Regions from separate parts of the Martinezella sp. CNPSo 3795 genome, predicted to be linked through region 2. Evidence: riboswitches for the same ligand, from Rfam matches in the RefSeq annotation. Region 2 holds a riboswitch; each other region holds the start of a gene.
The links. Region 2 has a riboswitch for thiamine pyrophosphate ahead of thiC (phosphomethylpyrimidine synthase ThiC). Riboswitches for the same ligand answer to the same signal wherever they lie in the genome.
Positions count from the first base shown of each region.

Region 1 (3,274 bases), on a different contig from region 2:
GGCGAGCGGCATGTTGAAGAAGACATGCGCAAGTAGGATGCCGGCAAGACCGTAGATGCTGATAGGATGCGACAGGCCGAGAGTTGCGAGGGCCTGATTGAGCAGACCTTGCCGGCCCCATATGCCGAGCAGGCCGAGCGCGCCGATCAGTACGGGCAGGCCCATCGGCACGGCCATCAACCGGATGAGCCAAAGGCGGCCGGGAAAGCGCGGCTGGCGCGCCAATGCGCGCGCGACCGGAATGGCGAGCACAACGGAAAGCAGCGTCGAGAGTACCGCCTGCAGCAGAGTGAAGCGCAGGACGCGCAGCAAGTAGGGATCTGCCAGGGGATTGGTACCGCCGGAGTCGATGCCGGCGGCGAGCAGAACGAGCACGGCGATCCCGACGAAGAGCACGATGCCGGCGAGGCTGACTGCCCCGCCGGAAATGGCGCGTCTTCGCTCTGGTGCCGTGAGTGTCGTCAAGGCATCAGTTGCCGCTGGTGGCGGCCAGCCATTCGTCGATCCAGGCCTTGCGGTTCTTGTCGACATCGGCGGGGCTCATCAGGAAGGTCTTCGAGGGCACCACGAGCTTGTCGAAGGCGTCCGGCAGCGGCTCCGAAGTGGCTGAAACCGGCATCATCCAATTGCTTGTCGGGATGATGTCCTGGAAGCCCGTGGAGATCATGAATTTGAGGAAGTCGCGCGCAAGCTCCTTGTTCGGCGAGGACTTGATGAGGCCGGCGACCTCGATCTGGATGTAATGCCCTTCCGAGAAGTCGGCTGCCTGATAGCGGTCGGTCTTGTCCTCTATCATATGATAGGCAGGCGACGTCGTATAGGAGAGCACCATCGGCGCTTCGCCCTTTGTGAAGAGGTCATAGGCTTCCGACCAGCCGGGGGTGACAGTCAGGATGCGGCCCTTGAGCTTTGTCCAGGCATCGGCGGCCTTGTCGCCGTAGATCGACTTGACCCAGAGCAGCAGACCGAGACCCGGCGTCGAGGTGCGCGGGTCCTCGATGACGATCTTCTGATTGGGATCGCCTTCGACGAGATCCTTCATGCTCTTGGGGGGATTCTTGACCGTCTGGCTGTCATAGATCACGGCGAAATGGCCGTAGTCGTAGGGCACGAAAACATCGTCCTTGAAACCGCCGGGAACCTTGAGGGCCGAGGTGTCGACGCCGCTGGCATCGAAGAGGCCGGTATCCTTCGCTTCATCGATGAGATTGGTATCGAGGCCGAGAACGACATCGGCCTTGGTGCCCGTCCCTTCCAGCTTCAGGCGGGAGAGAAGCGCCACGCCATCGGTGACGGCGACATAATTGACCGTGCAGCCGCAGGTCTTCTCGAAAGCGGCCTTGACCTTGGCGCCCGGCCCCCAGTCGGCGGTGAAGCTTTCATAGGTGTAGATGGTCAGCGTCTTGTCGGCTGCTTCGGCCGTCTGGGCAGCAAAAAACGACGTTCCGGCGGCAAAGGCCAGGCCTGCGAAGAATGACAATAGCGAACGGTGTTGCATGACAGCGCCTCCTTTTTGGTTTCGTCTTGAAGGGGAAAAGGGCGCTATGATTTCGTCACGCGTCTAATCCCTCCGCCGGTGTTAGCCGGATCAGGTTCCGCGGGTTGGCCGGTGAAAGCCTCTCAGCCGAAATGTCCGAAGGACATAAGGCACCCCGTTAGAGCGTCGGCAGATTTAGCCTTGTGACGAAGGGATGACAAGGGAAATGATGCCCTTGCCGATTGCAGCATGGAGGATTTACTCGGCAGCCTCCGCGACCGCCGGGCTTTCGAATTTCTTCGTCGCCCCCGGAAGCTGCACGTTCTTCAGCATCAGCGCGGTCAAAAGGCCGAGAAGGCAGATGCCGGCGGCGGTCACGAACAGCGGGCTGAAGGCGCTCGCATAGGCATTGGCGACCGCCTCGCGGGTTGCTTCCGGCAAAGCCGCCATCATCTTCGGCGTCAGCTGCTCGATATCGGATACGCCTGATATGGAGATACCAACATTGCCGAGTTTGGCGGCGATGATGGCGCCGTAGATGGAGATGGCGATGGAGGCGCCGCCCATGCGCGAGAGCGTGACGGCACCCGTTGCCGCGCCGACGTCACGGGAAGCCGCTGCATTCTGCACGCCGATGACGGGCACCTGCTGCGCAAGGCCGATGCCGATGCCGTGCAGCAGCATCAGGCCGCCGATGATGACGATGGGCGTACCGGCAGGCAGGAAGGCAAGTGAGCCGAACGCGATGGCGCTGCAGGCAGCACTCGCGACGGCGAAGGGCTTGTAGCGCCCTCTCGCGGCAATTAGCCGGCCGGCCGATAGTGAGCCGCAGACGATGCCGCCGGTCAGGAGAATGAACAGCAGCCCGGCCATCGATGGCGAAAGGCCCGTCGTCGTCTGCAGGAAGAGCGCAAAATAGTTGACCATGCCGATGGCCACGGCGCCGCTTGTGATCGAAATGATCAGCAGAAGGCCGAATGTCGGGTTACGGAACAACGTCATCGGCGCGATGGGCTCCGGTGCGCGACGCTCGATGAAGACCCAGGCGATAGCGCAGATCACGCCGAAGGCGATGATACCGAGGCACTGCGGCGACAGCAGAGATCCGAAGAGTTCGCTGCCGTCGGCGGCAAGCACGATGCTCGTCGTCGTCAGCGCAAGAACGATTGCGCCGGCATAGTCGATCTTCGGGCGTCGGGCCGGTTTGCGATAGGGAAGCATGGTAGCAAGGCCGGCCAGCACGATAAAGCCGATCGGGACGTTGACGAGGAAGATCGAACGCCAGCCGAAGAGATCGCTCATCGTGCCGCCGAGAACCGGGCCGATGGCGCCGGAAGCCATGAGCACCAGGCTCGAGTAACTCTGGTAGCGAGCGCGTTCCCGCGGCTCGAAAAGATCGGCGTTGACAGCGAAGATCGAGACCATGATGCCGCCGCCGCCGAAGCCTTGAAGGACGCGGGCGGCGATCAGCGTATCCATCGAGACGGCCAGGCCGCAGACGGCGGAGCCGATCGTGAAGATCGCGATCGCCGTCATCATCACATATTTGCGGCCGAAGAGATCGCCGAGCTTGCCGTAGACGGGCATGACGGCGGAGAGCGAAAGAAGATAGGCTGATCCGATCCAGCCGAAGCGCTCCAGATGCCCGAATTCGCCGACGATCGTCGGCAGTGCCGTCGAGACGATCTGGTTATCCAGAGTTGCCATGAACATGGCGGTCATCAGAAACAGGAAAAGAATAAGCCGCCGCTTATGATCCGCCACGAGCGGCGTGAAGCTTGTCTGCATGTCCATGGG
Region 1 is NZ_JBXSOQ010000007.1:176,461-179,734, reverse strand. Features, by position in the region: gene thiP (thiamine/thiamine pyrophosphate ABC transporter permease ThiP) at 1-531, opposite strand, end outside; gene thiB (thiamine ABC transporter substrate binding subunit) at 470-1,498, opposite strand; TPP riboswitch at 1,549-1,665, opposite strand; gene AC13QY_RS20340 (MDR family MFS transporter) at 1,736-3,271, opposite strand.
Region 1: it holds a riboswitch for thiamine pyrophosphate, as region 2 does, so the genes downstream of both, thiB (thiamine ABC transporter substrate binding subunit) here and thiC (phosphomethylpyrimidine synthase ThiC) in region 2, are expected to answer to the same signal.

Region 2 (3,274 bases):
AATCTCGCACGCGACAATGCGTCGTCGCGGACCTGAGCGGCCGGATGACCCTTGGCGAGGTCGGCCGCATGCGCGGCGATCTTGTAGGTGATGACGCCGGTCTTGACGTCGTTGCGGTCGGGCAGGCCGAGATGCTCCTTCGGCGTGACGTAGCACAGCATCGCCGTGCCAAACCAGCCGATCATCGCAGCGCCGATGCCCGAGGTGATGTGATCGTATCCCGGTGCGATATCCGTCGTCAGCGGTCCGAGCGTGTAGAAGGGTGCCTCGCCGCAGACGGCGAGCTGCTTATCCATGTTCTCCTTGATCTTGTGCATCGGCACATGGCCGGGGCCTTCGATCATCACCTGGCAATCTTTGGCCCAGGCGATCTTCGTCAGTTCGCCGAGCGTTTCGAGCTCGGCAAACTGCGCGGCATCGTTGGCATCGGCGATCGAACCGGGCCGCAAGCCGTCGCCGAGCGAGAAGGAGACGTCATAGGCGCGGCAGATGTCGCAGATTTCCTCGAAATGCTCGTAGAGGAAGCTCTCCTTGTGGTGATGGAGACACCACTTGGCCATGATCGAGCCGCCGCGCGAGACAATGCCGGTGACGCGGTTGACGGTGAGCGGGATGTAGTGCAGCCGCACGCCGGCATGGATGGTGAAATAGTCGACGCCCTGTTCGGCCTGCTCGATCAGCGTGTCGCGATAGATCTCCCAGGTCAGTTCCTCCGCGATGCCGCCGACTTTTTCCAGAGCCTGATAGAGCGGCACCGTGCCGATCGGCAGCGGCGAATTGCGGATGATCCATTCGCGGATATTGTGAATGTTGCGGCCGGTCGAAAGATCCATGACGGTATCGGCACCCCAGCGTGCTGCCCAGACCATCTTCTCGACTTCCTCCGCCATGGAGGAGGTGAGTGCGGAATTGCCGATATTGGCGTTGATCTTCACCAGGAAATTCCGGCCGATGATCATCGGCTCGCTTTCGGGATGATTGATGTTGGCCGGAATGATCGCTCGGCCGCTCGCAACTTCCTGGCGAACGAATTCAGGCGTGACGTGATCGGGAATATGCGCGCCGAAGCTCTCGCCATCGCGGATCAAGGCTTCTGCCTTCGCCTTACGGCCGAGATTTTCGCGGATGGCGATAAATTCCATTTCCGGGGTGATGATGCCGGCACGCGCATAGGCGAGCTGAGTGACGGCCTTGCCATCCTTGGCGCGCAGTGGCTGGCGCTTGGCCGGAAATTCCGGTGTCAGCCGTTCGCCGGTGACGAAGCCGTTGTCTTCGGGACGCACATGGCGGCCTTCATAAGCCTCGACATCGCCACGGGCGAGAACCCAATCGCGGCGCAGCTGCGGCAGGCCCTCTTCGATGCGGATATCTGCACCTTCGACAGTATAGGGGCCGGACGAATCGTAGACGATAACTGGCGGCTCGCCCGATGTCGGATGGACGCTGATTTCGCGCATCGGCACACGGATATCGGCATGGATATCCCCGGTGATATGGATTTTTCGAGAGGCCGGCAGCGGGCCGGTGGTGACGGTCGGAGTGAGGTTTTTTGCGGCAATGTTCATGGTGTGAGGCTCCAAGTTGCAGTTGGAGACCCAGTCAATCAGCCGGAATGATGAAAAGACGCCGGCATGGAATCCAGGCGGGAATCCGAAGCCTCGAGCGCTTGCACCGTCCCTACGCCAGTATGAACTGGATCAGGTTCAACGGGTCACTGCGCCCACAACCGGCATAGCCGTATTGTTCAGCAGTATCTCAGCCCCTTGCCGGGACCCCCCTGGTGAATGTCAAAAGGCTATGCCTTACTCTTGTCCTCTGTCAACCCCGCAGCGGCGGTCGCATTTTCCGGGAGATTGACCATTGCCGCGCCCGTCGAATTGCAACTTTATCGCGCAGATCATCGTGCGGACTTGTCGCGCCTTAGTAACGTGGTGTGGTATTGCCGACGAAGCGATGGGGGCCGGTATGGGACAGCTTACTCGCGGTATCGAGCCAGATCTTGCCGCCGAGGGCGCGCCAGCGGTGACAGAAGGCGAAGTCCTCGCTGAGATAGATCCCCGTTCCCTCCTCGACCATGCATTCAAACAGGGCGTATTGGGTGCTGGGCGAGCGTTTGGTGCTGGGATAGGCGTGGATTGCGTTGTAGCGCAGCTCCGGATAGGCCGCGATCATTCTTTCTATAACGTTGCGCTTGATCAAAAGCATGCCCGTACCTGCATAGATGGCGCTGACGAAATCGCCATCACGCTCTGCAACCTGGCCGACAAGTGGCGTGCCGACATAGTGAAGTGCGGCTGCCGCAAGTGTTTCGCCGTCTGCTGAATTGATACGGGCCGCCGTCTGCCAATCATAATCCTTGATCGGATACATGGCGGCGACCACATCCTTATCGGCTTCCAGAAGCCTCATGACCTGATCGGGCTCGAAGCTGATGTCGGCGTCGATGAAGAGCATATGGGTCGCCGTCGTATCGTTCAGGAAGGACGAGACAAGCGTGTTTCGGCTGCGGGTAATCAGGGCGTCATTGCCGAGCAGAGCCAGCGTCAGCTGTATGCCCGCCTGCGCTCCCGTCTGCATCAGTGAGAAAATGGACTGCATGTAGTCCTTGGTAACGAGGCCGCCGAAGCAGGGGGTCGCTATGAAGATCAGCCGGTTCTCATTCATTCGCGATTTTCCCTCTCCGATGGCGCGAGTCGCCGGAATCTAGGAAAATTCAATATTTCTGTGTGTAGCGAATTATTGAATTTCATTGCTGATCTTTGCTCAAACCGACCGGTCATTGTGCCGTGGAATTCCCGATGGCCATATCATAACCAGATTGGGCAGCCATGGTCGTCATCGACCGCCGACATCGCGGTGGCCTTAAATGCGGTGACGGCCCTGACTGGCAGGCGTTCTCGTGAACAGGGACATCTTTGCGATCTCTGCCGGTGCCGCCATGGCCTGCGGTCGCCAGTTGCATTTAAGCAACAGAGGCCAAGACTAACGCCCCAGCGCCCTTCATATAATTGACAAACATACGGGCTGTTTGTAAATCCAATACAGGACATAAGTTGTCTTACGGTCGAGCAATCGGTCGGATCGGTAGAGGCATTTCAAAACCTTTTGCCGCGGGGGTAATCATGAAGGTTCGAGGGGACTCAAGCCAACATCAGGTGCGTATTTGCCGGGCTGCCCGGTCGTGTTTAGACCAAACCGATCCCCAGGGCAGTGTTCCAGTTTTGCGCTCGCGGTAAAATAGAAATGCATAATACAACCAGGAGTTTAAAATGAA
Region 2 is NZ_JBXSOQ010000001.1:793,923-797,196, forward strand. Features, by position in the region: gene thiC (phosphomethylpyrimidine synthase ThiC) at 1-1,565, opposite strand, end outside; TPP riboswitch at 1,657-1,789, opposite strand; gene AC13QY_RS03700 (hypothetical protein) at 1,921-2,664, opposite strand; gene AC13QY_RS03705 (porin) at 3,270-3,274, shown strand, end outside.

Region 3 (3,274 bases), 190 kb from region 2:
ACGGCATCGGCAGCCAGTAGGGCGGCGCCACCCTTGGCGATCATGACCGGGTCGAGGACGACGGGTACATCGCGATGTCGCGCCAGAATGTCCGCGACGGCACTGGCGATGGCGGCATTAGCGATCATGCCGATCTTGACGGCATCCACATGGACGTCGGCAAAGATCGCATTGATCTGGTCTGCCACGAAATGTGGAGGCACCGGATGGACGCCGGTGACGCCTTGCGTGTTTTGCGCGGTCAAGGCAGTCAGCGCTGCCATTCCATAAACGCCGCGGGCGGAGAAAGCCTTCAGGTCGGCTTGAATGCCAGCGCCGCCGGAGGGATCGGAGCCAGCGATGGATAAGACATTGCGGATCATTGGCGAGCCTCCTTGATGGCGTTCGCGATGACAGTTGTCGCGGCTTGCGGGTCCGGTTGGTCGCATATGGCCGAGACGACCGCGAGACCATCGGCTCCGGCCGAGTAAACGCTTGCGGCATGCTCTGCCTTGAGGCCGCCGATCGCGACTGATGGAACGGGGCATAGCCTGACGATGCGGGCAAGCCCGTCGAAGCCGATCGGCTGCTTGTGATCGGGCTTGGTGGGCGTGGCAAAGACCGGGCCGATCCCGGCATAGTCGACGATGCCGGGATCTATGGAGGAAGCGAGAGCTTCCGTTTCCACCGAGAGGCCGAGGATCATGTCCGGCCCGATCAGGCGGCGTGCTTCGGCGGCATTCATATCCTCCTGTCCGATGTGGAGGCCATCGGCGCCAATGGCGATGGCAGCCTCGACATTGTCGTTGACGATCAGCCGGACATTTGTTCCCTGCAGGATTTGCTTGAGGGCGCGGCCCGTCTCGATCATGGTGGCTGTCGGTGCATGCTTGTCGCGCAGCTGTACGATGGTTGCGCCGCCGGCAATGGCTGCACGGGTGGTTTCAATCATGCCGAGGTTGGCACATAGCACCGGATCGAGGACGAGATAGAGCGAGAGATCGAAGTCTTTCATGCCGCCGATATCCTTGCATTGCGATCCAGCACTTCCGGGCTAAGGCCGGCGAGGGCGTCGAGGAAGCGCCAGGAAAAGGAGCCCGGCCCGTCTGCAGCCGCTCCGGCCTGTTCGCCGGCGACGGCAAAGACCGCGAGCGCCGCAACGGTTGCATCGAATGGATCATCCGGCATTGCCGCAGCAAAGGCACCGACGAGGCAGGTCAGCGAGCAGCCGAGGGCCGTCACCTGCGGCATGAATGACGAACCGCCGGCGATGCGCTTTGCCCTCCGCCCGTCGGTCACGAAATCCGTAACGCCGGTAACTGCAACGACGCAGCCATGCTTTCCCGCCAATTGCCGGGCGGAATCTTCCGCGTGTTCGACGGCGTCGCGGCTATCGACGCCCTGGCCGCGGCTCGTGCCGCCGGCAAGCGCGATGATCTCGGACGCGTTGCCGCGAATGATCGCCGGCTTTAGCTCGATCAATTGCGCGACCGCCTTGCGGCGGAACGTGGTCGCATAATGGGCGACAGGATCGAGGACCCAGGGCTTGCCCGCCTCGTTTGCCGACCGGGCAGCCTTCAGCATGCCCGCAAGCCAGCCGGACGAGAGCGTGCCGATATTGATCGTCAGCGCGCCGGAGATAGCGGCAAACTCGCCGGCCTCCTCTTCGGCATGTACCATTGCCGGCGATGCCCCGGCGGCAAGCATCACATTGGCCGCGATATTCATGGCGACGAAATTGGTGATGCATTGCACCAGCGGAGGGTTAGCCCGCATGGTGCGAAGCAAATTGCCTGCAGTTGTCTGGTCTTGCATATCGCCCCTTTCAGGCGGGCGAGACGCACAGGGACGACGTGCTGGTGCTTTACGAGGTCCCGAGCGACTCCCTCCGCCAGCATGATCTGGTTCAGGTTCGAAGGGTGCTTCTCAGCCCGCCGGATGGCGGACGCCCCTGTCTCTCATCTCTCTTCTTTTCGCAGACAAAGACGGCGCTGTCACCAGCAAATCACAAAAGCCATGCTGGCGAGTGAGATTGCCTGCTTTCTCGGCGACCCATGCAATGGATGCATAGGTGGAGTGATCCCTTAGCTCTGCAAAAACCTGTGGGCTTCGACTATATGTTTCTCATCGAAGCGACGGGAGCGCCAAGCACGGCCGCTCAGCTTCGAAAGCCCAAGGAAAGGGGATCATCATGAACGTAGCACGCTCTTTCAATAACTGGCGCAAGTATCGTCAGACGGTCGCCGAACTGGGCCGTATGTCCACGCGCGAACTGCATGATCTGGGTATCGATCGCGGCGAAATCCGCAACGTTGCCCGCGCAGCGATCGCTCGCTAACGGCCGCACCGGCTCCTAATAAAGCTGAATTATGTCAGCGCCTGTTCCCCTTGAGCAGGCGCTTTTGCTTTATGAATATCACCGTTCCTTTTCGCCGCGCTTGCTGAAGATTGCATCAATTTAGCTCTCTGCTTTTCGCATGGCGCATAACTGCCTTGCAAAGAAATGCCTATGAACTGAGCAAAAGACTGGTATGTTCCTCTTATCGAAGGGATGCATCTCCTCCCGCATCCCTTCGCTTCGCAGACGTCCTTATCCTCCTCCCAGGGACGGCTGCAGGAATAGCGGAACTCCTCCTCCCATCCGCTGTTCGGTTCTTGTAAAAAGCCTGCCGCTCCTCCTCCCGCGGCAGGCTTTTTCGTTTCATGGACCTCCAGAAGATTGGCAATGACCTAACTCGGTCGAGAAGCTGGCGCTCCAACCCAAGCGGCAAGAGCGCTTCCGCATTAAAGTGTGCGCATTCTCCTCTCGCAAAAATGAAGAGTCGCCCCTATGTGCGACCTATGTAGCGCGCTACATCGAAGACCAACCCCAACGTGATTCCCCGAAACAGGAGGATGCCCATGACCGGTTCTGCCGAATATACGCCGCCGAAAATCTGGACCTGGAACAAGGCCAATGGCGGCCAGTTCGCCAATATCAATCGCCCGATTGCCGGCCCGACTCACGAGAAAGAACTGCCGGTGGGACGTCATCCCCTTCAGCTCTATTCGCTTGGAACGCCGAATGGCGTGAAGGTCACCATTATGCTCGAAGAGCTGCTGGCACTTGGTCACAGCGGCGCGGAATATGATGCCTGGCTGATCAAGATCGGCGAGGGCGATCAGTTCGGCAGCGGTTTCGTCGATGTCAATCCGAACTCGAAAATCCCGGCTTTGCTCGACCGCAGCGGTCCGAAGCCGGTCCGCGTTTTCGAATCGGCCTCGATTTTGATGTATCTCGCCGAGAAATTCGGCG
Region 3 is NZ_JBXSOQ010000001.1:978,959-982,232, forward strand. Features, by position in the region: gene thiD (bifunctional hydroxymethylpyrimidine kinase/phosphomethylpyrimidine kinase) at 1-362, opposite strand, end outside; gene thiE (thiamine phosphate synthase) at 359-994, opposite strand; gene thiM (hydroxyethylthiazole kinase) at 991-1,794, opposite strand; TPP riboswitch at 1,846-1,942, opposite strand; gene AC13QY_RS04515 (DUF1127 domain-containing protein) at 2,171-2,317, shown strand; gene yghU (glutathione-dependent disulfide-bond oxidoreductase) at 2,881-3,274, shown strand, end outside.
Region 3: it holds a riboswitch for thiamine pyrophosphate, as region 2 does, so the genes downstream of both, thiM (hydroxyethylthiazole kinase) here and thiC (phosphomethylpyrimidine synthase ThiC) in region 2, are expected to answer to the same signal.